Hydrogenophaga sp. SL48: one gene and its partner. The protein of the gene in region 1 interacts with the protein of each later gene in a pairwise test. Links are inferred from orthologs where the notes say so. Each region holds a gene or a part of one and is shown in the gene's direction. Other genes may lie near its edges.

Evidence for each region.
Region 2: the proteins of dnaA (region 1) and IM738_RS23470 interact in binary tests that used the Escherichia coli proteins (3 or more experiments, as listed by UniProt). The link is inferred for Hydrogenophaga sp. SL48 from one-to-one orthologs.

The regions. Positions count from the first base shown.
Region 1 is NZ_CP063400.1:4,410,118-4,413,262, forward strand. Bases 316-3,145 are described here. They hold dnaA (chromosomal replication initiator protein DnaA), read left to right. Parts: upstream 316-942; coding sequence 943-2,349; downstream 2,350-3,145. Other genes in these bases: IM738_RS20835 (ribonuclease P protein component), read right to left, coding at 316-394; rpmH (50S ribosomal protein L34), read right to left, coding at 558-692; dnaN (DNA polymerase III subunit beta), read left to right, coding at 2,486-3,145. In the rest of the region: membrane protein insertion efficiency factor YidD, read right to left, coding at 1-86; more of IM738_RS20835, read right to left, coding at 80-315. UniProt on the Escherichia coli protein: Plays an essential in the initiation and regulation of chromosomal replication. Binds in an ATP-dependent fashion to the origin of replication (oriC) to initiate formation of the DNA replication initiation complex once per cell cycle.
Region 2 is NZ_CP063400.1:4,928,537-4,931,672, forward strand. Bases 109-2,929 are described here. They hold IM738_RS23470 (SIS domain-containing protein), read left to right. Parts: upstream 109-1,119; coding sequence 1,120-1,740; downstream 1,741-2,929. Other genes in these bases: rsmI (16S rRNA (cytidine(1402)-2'-O)-methyltransferase), read right to left, coding at 109-586; IM738_RS23465 (YraN family protein), read left to right, coding at 664-1,092; IM738_RS23475 (BON domain-containing protein), read left to right, coding at 1,737-2,354; IM738_RS23480 (NAD(P)-dependent oxidoreductase), read right to left, coding at 2,688-2,929. In the rest of the region: more of rsmI, read right to left, coding at 1-108; more of IM738_RS23480, read right to left, coding at 2,930-3,136. UniProt on the Escherichia coli protein: Required for the timely initiation of chromosomal replication via direct interactions with the DnaA initiator protein.

The DNA.
Region 1 (3,145 bases):
CAACCATTGCCCAACCATGGGCTGAGCACCAAGCGGTAGCCCTTGACCAGGCCGATCAGTGCACGGCGCGGCCAGCTGCTCAACATGGAGCGACCTCCGCAGGGGCAGACTTCACGGCAACACGATCCATCAGCAGGGTCAGCTCGGCACGCACAGCGACCTTCAAGGCGTCCGAGGTGGCGCTCACAAACTGCTTGCGGCTGAATTCGCTGCGCAAACGCACCACCAGCGCGGCCTGCGGCAACGCTGACCCGGCCAAGCGGGAAACCTCGTAAATCTGGCGCCGGATGGTGTTGCGCGTGACCGCGCGACGCGCCCAGCGTTTGGGCAGCATCACGCCCAGCCAGGTATCGGCCACCGGAAACAGCGCACGGCCCTCTTCCGGGACTGACAACGCCAGCCGGTGGAGGGCAAAGTGGGGGTTTTGGCCACAAGGGCACCCGCCATGACGGCCTGGAACTGCGGCCGGGACCTGATGCGCTGCATCAGCCGAACCGGGTGGCAGGCATGCCGAACAGCATCGACCCGGCCGGCATGGGCTGCAGGCGCGAGCAGGCTCAGACAGCCAGGCGTTTGCGGCCCTTGGCGCGACGGGCGTTGATCACGGCACGGCCGCCGCGGGTCTTCATGCGCACGAGAAAGCCGTGGGTACGGGCGCGCTTGATCTTGGAGGGCTGGTAGGTGCGTTTCATTGCCATGGCAGTGGACCCAGGCTTTGACCGTGGGCATTCAAGTTAAAGGGAAACCCGAGATTATCGCAAGAAAATCCCATGCGCGGCAAGCACTTGGCGTTTTTAACCGTTGCAACACCTCATCTCGACGAAGCCCCCGCGCATCGGCCAAGGAGGCAAACCCGGTGTGTGGATAAGTCCACAGGCGCCGTACAATCCCCAGCCAGCCCCGAGCCATTTGTCCACAAGAACAGTTTCCTTTTCCGTCTACATGATCGAGGGCACCCCCCCATTGAATGCCATCAGCGACGCACCGTCGCTGTGGTCGACCTGCGTCGATCGCCTGGCGCAGGAAATTCCCGAACAACAGTTCAACACCTGGATCCGGCCGCTCTCGGCAGTGGTTGCCCCGGACGCGTCCAAGGTCACAATCTCCGTGGCCAACCGGTTCAAGATGGACTGGATACGCGCCCAGTATTCGGCACGCATCGCCGCGTTGCTGGAAAACATCCACCAGGCACCTGTCGTCCTGGAGTTGGTGCTCGCTCCGCGTGAAGGCCCCAGCCGTACGTCACCGGCGCCGCGCACGGTGCAGGATCAGGTGCTGGCTGAGCTGCCCGATGTGGCGCCGGCCGAAGCCAACAACCCCACCGGCCCGCGCACCCGGCTGAATCCGGCGCTGACCTTCACCACCCTGGTGGAAGGTTCGGCCAACCGCATGGCGCGCGCGGCCGCGATGCACGTCGCCGGGAGCCTGGGCCAGCTCTACAACCCGCTGTTCATCTACGGCGGCGTCGGCCTGGGCAAGACCCATCTGGTGCACGCCATCGGCAACCATCTGCTGGCGGACCGCCCTCAGGCCAAGGTTTTGTACATCCACGCCGAACAGTTCGTGTCGGATGTGGTCAAGTCCTACCAGCGCAAGACCTTTGACGAATTCAAGGAGCGTTACCACTCGCTTGATCTGCTGCTGATCGACGACGTGCAGTTCTTCGCCAACAAGGAACGCACACAGGAAGAATTCTTCAACGCCTTCGAGGCCCTGCTGGCGCGCAAGAGCCACATCGTGCTGACCAGCGACACCTACCCCAAGGGCCTGGCCGACATCCACGAGCGCCTGGTCTCGCGCTTCGATTCTGGCCTCACGGTCGCCATCGAGCCACCCGAACTGGAAATGCGGGTGGCGATCCTGATCAACAAGGCCGCGGTGGAAAACGCCGTCATGCCCGAGGAAGTGGCCTTCTTCGTGGCCAAGAACGTGCGTTCCAACGTGCGCGAGCTCGAAGGTGCTTTGCGGAAAATCCTGGCCTATTCGCGCTTCAACCAGAAGGAAATCTCGATCCAGCTGGCGCGCGACGCGCTGAAAGACCTGCTGTCGATCCAGAACCGGCAAATTTCGGTCGAGAACATTCAGAAGACCGTGGCCGACTACTACAAGATCAAGGTCGCGGACATGTACAGCAAGAAGCGCCCGGCCAGCATCGCCCGCCCGCGCCAGATTGCGATGTTCATCGCCAAGGAACTGACGCAAAAGAGCCTGCCGGAAATCGGCGAACTGTTCGGTGGCCGGGACCACACCACGGTGCTGCACGCGGTGCGCAAGATCGGCGCCGAACGCCAGCAGAACAGCGAGCTCAACCAACAGCTGCACGTGCTGGAACAGACGCTCAAGGGATGAGGGCCCTGGTTTGCGGAAGGCCCGCGCAAAAAGGTGAAAATAGGCGAGTTTTGGGCTCTGAGGGGGCCCTGCTGCAAGCCCGAGGAGTGCGCCGGAGCGGAGCGCCACCAGTCAACCAAGGACGAAAGAGTCTGACATGATCGTTTTGAAATCGACCCAGGACAAGGTGTTGGCTGCGCTGCAGTCGGTCGCGGGCATCGTGGAGCGCCGGCACACCCTGCCGATCCTGGCCAATGTGCTGCTGCGCAAGACCGGCTCGGCCGTGCAGCTGACCACCAGCGACCTGGAAATCCAGATCCGCACCACGGCCCAACTCGACGGCGACGACGGCAACTTCGCCACCACCCTGGGCGCGCGCAAGCTGATCGACATCCTGCGCACCATGCCATCGGATCAGACCGTCAGCCTGGAGAACACCGGCGGCAAGCTGGTGCTCAAGGGCGGCAAGAGCCGCTTCACGCTGCAAAGCATGCCGCCCGAAGACTTCCCGCTGGTGCAGGAATCCGCCAGCTTCGGCCCCGTGTTCGCCGTGCCGCAGAAGACGCTCAAGAGCCTGCTCGGCCAGGTGTCGTTCGCGATGGCCGTGCACGACATCCGCTACTACCTCAACGGCATCCTCTTCGTGGCCGAAGGCAAGAAGCTCAGCCTGGTCGCCACCGACGGCCACCGCCTGGCGTTTGCCAGCGCCGAGCTGGACGTGGAAGTGCCCAAACAGGAGGTGATCCTGCCGCGCAAGACCGTGATCGAACTGCAGCGCCTGCTGTCTGACAAGGAAGGCGCGATCGAGATGCAGTTC
Region 2 (3,136 bases), 520 kb from region 1 along the record:
CGGCGGGCATCTGGGCGATCTCTTCAAACTGTTTGGTGAGTTCACGGCCCACCGTGAGCGGACGGTCGCCGAGCGCGGCCAGGTCTTTGGCCAGCGCCTCGATGCGGTGCGGCGCCTCCAGCAGCACACAGGCGCGGTCGTCGGCGGCGATGGCCTGAACCTCGCGCTGGCGCTCGGCGGCCTTGGGTGAGAGGAAACCGGTGAAGACAAAACGCCCGTCGTGCCCGCCCGTGCCCGCCACGCTCATCAGTGCGGTGATGCTGCTCGCGCCGGGCAGCGGCACGCAGCGATGCCCGGCCGCGACCACCGCCGCACACAGGCGCGCGCCCGGGTCGCTCACGCCCGGTGTGCCGGCGTCGCTCACATAGGCCACGCGCTGGCCGTCGCGCAGCCGCTGGATCACGGTCTGCGCGGCTTCGGCCTCGTTGTGTTCGTGCAGCGCCAGCAGCGGCTTGTGCAGGCCGTAGCCCTGCAGCAGGCTGGCGGTGTGGCGCGTGTCTTCGCAGGCCACGGTGTCCACCAGCGACAGCACGTGCAGGGCGCGCAGGGCAATGTCGGCCAGGTTGCCAATGGGCGTGGCGACCATGTAGAGCGTGCCCTGCGGATAATGCTGGTGCGCTGCGGCGTCGCTGGCGGCGGCCAACAGGGAGGGAGAAACAGACAATGTGGTTATCCAGAAAACCAGTGAATCCGTCGGCTCCGACGGGCGCTGTCACCACCAAACGCCGGGGCGACGCGGCCGAAGACGCGGCGCTGGACCATTTGCAGCGGCAGGGGCTCAGGCTGGTGCAGCGCAACTTCAAGTCACCCGGTCGCGGCGGTGGCGAGGTCGATTTGATTATGCGCGAGCGCGACGGCACGCTGGTGTTTGTGGAGGTGCGGCAGCGCGCCAGTGCGAGCCACGGCGGGGCCGGCGGAAGCATCACGGCGGTGAAGCAGCGGCGCATCGTGTTCGCCGCGCGGCACTTTCTGATGCGACTGGGGTCAGAGCCTCCATGCCGCTTCGACGTGGTGCTGATCCAGGGTGGCCCGGACGATCGCATCGCCCCCGAATGGCTGCGCGGCGCCTTTGATGCACCCGCAACCTTTTGATACCCTGCCCGCCGCTATCATCGCCCCATGCTTCTGCAACGGATACAGCAACAATTCATCGACAGCGCCGACCTGAAATACCAGTGCGCGCAGTCGCTCGCCCCGGTGGTCGAGGCGGCCACAACCGCCGTGCTGGCCAGCGTCACCGGCGGCGGCAAGGTGCTGTCGTGCGGCAACGGCGCTTCGGCGGCGGCCGCCCAGCACTTTGCGGCGAGCTTCATCGGCCGCCACGAGCGCGAGCGTCCCGAGCTGGCGGCGTTTTCGCTGTCGGCGGACGCGTCGGTGATCACTGGTCTCACCAACGATTTTGACGCCCGCGTGGTGTTCGCACGGCAGGTGCGCGCGCTCGGGCAGGCCGGCGACGTCCTGCTCGTGCTGTCGACCACCGGGAATTCGCCCAACGTGGTGGCGGCGGTGGAGGCCGCTCACGAGCGCGACATGACCGTGGTGGCGCTGACCGGCGCCCGCGGCGGTCGCCTGGCGCAACAACTGCGCGACACCGACGTGCACATCTGTGTGCCGACCGACGTGCCGGCACGGATCCTCGAAGTGCAGCACCTGGTGCTGCACTGCATTTGCGACGGCGTGGATGCCCAGTTGCTGGGCCTGCCCGACACCTTGTCCAACGAAATGGAGAACCCCGCATGACACATTCACGCTTCCCGGGCCGCCTGACGGTCGCTGTCCTGAGCCTGGCCGCCGCTGCCGCCACCCTGTCGGCCTGCGCACCCCTGGCCGTGGGGGGCGCCGCCCTCACCGGTGCCATGGTGGTCGGCGACCGTCGCAGTTCGGGCGCCCAGCTCGACGACCAGGGCATTGAATTGCGCGCCGCCAACCGCCTGCGCGACCAGATGGGCACGCGTGCCCGCATCAACGTGACCAGCTACAACCGCCGCCTGCTGTTGACCGGCGAGGTGGGCAATGCCAACGACAAGGCGCTCGCCGAGACCGTGGGCAAGCAGGTGGACAACGTGCTCATGGTCTACAACGAGCTGGGCATCGCCAACAGCCCGAGCTTCACCGAAAAGGCCGAAGACTCGCTGCTGACCGGCAAGGTCAAGGCCGGCCTGCTGGACACCAAGCAGATTTCGACCAACTCGTTCAAGGTGGTCTCCGAGCGCGGCACGGTGTACCTGATGGGCCGCGTCACGCAGCGCGAGGCAGACATCGCCACCCAGGTGGCCCGCACCACCAAGGGCGCCCAGCGTGTGGTGCGCGTGCTGGAAATCATTTCGGAAGAAGAGCTGGCGAAGATCAAGTAACCCCCCGCGACGCAGGTAACGGTCCACCCCCTCCGCGCTGCGCGCGACCCCCTCAAGGGGGCGATGCGAGTGGCCCGGCGAAGCCGGTTCCACCGCATCCTTGGGTTAAAACATTTCGCGCCGGAGAAGGGGCGTACCTTCCTGTTCGCGCTGCACGCCAGCCCTTCATGGACAACATTGGCGTTCGCTGCAAAGCCGATTTCGCAGGGTCTTCGAAACGATTTCCCCTCCGGCGCAGGCTGCCTTCACTCAGGATGCGGTGGAACCGGCTTGGCCGGGCCACTCGCATCGCCCCCTTGGGGGGGGGACGCCGAAGGCGGCGCGGGGGGAGGGTTATTTCAACCGTTTGATGAGGCTGGAGGTGTCCAGCCGGTTGCCACCGGCGGCCTGCACGTCGGCGTAGAACTGGTCCACCAGCGCGGTGACCGGCAGGCGCGCGCCGTTGCGCCGGGCTTCGTCCAGCACCAGGCCGAGGTCTTTGCGCATCCAGTCCACTGCGAAACCGAAGTCGAACTTGTCGGCCACCATGGTCTTGCCGCGGTTGTCGAGCTGCCAGCTCTGGGCCGCGCCCTTGCCGATCACGTCCAGCACCTGGTTCATGTCCAGGCCGGCTTTCTGACCGAAGGCGATGGCTTCCGACAGCCCCTGCACCAGGCCCGCGATGCAGATCTGGTTGACCATCTTGGCGAGCTGGCCTGCGCCGCTGGCGCCCAGCAGCGTGAAGGCGCGCGAGAACGCCATGCCGACCGGTTGCACCGCGTCGAACGCGGGGGCATCACCGC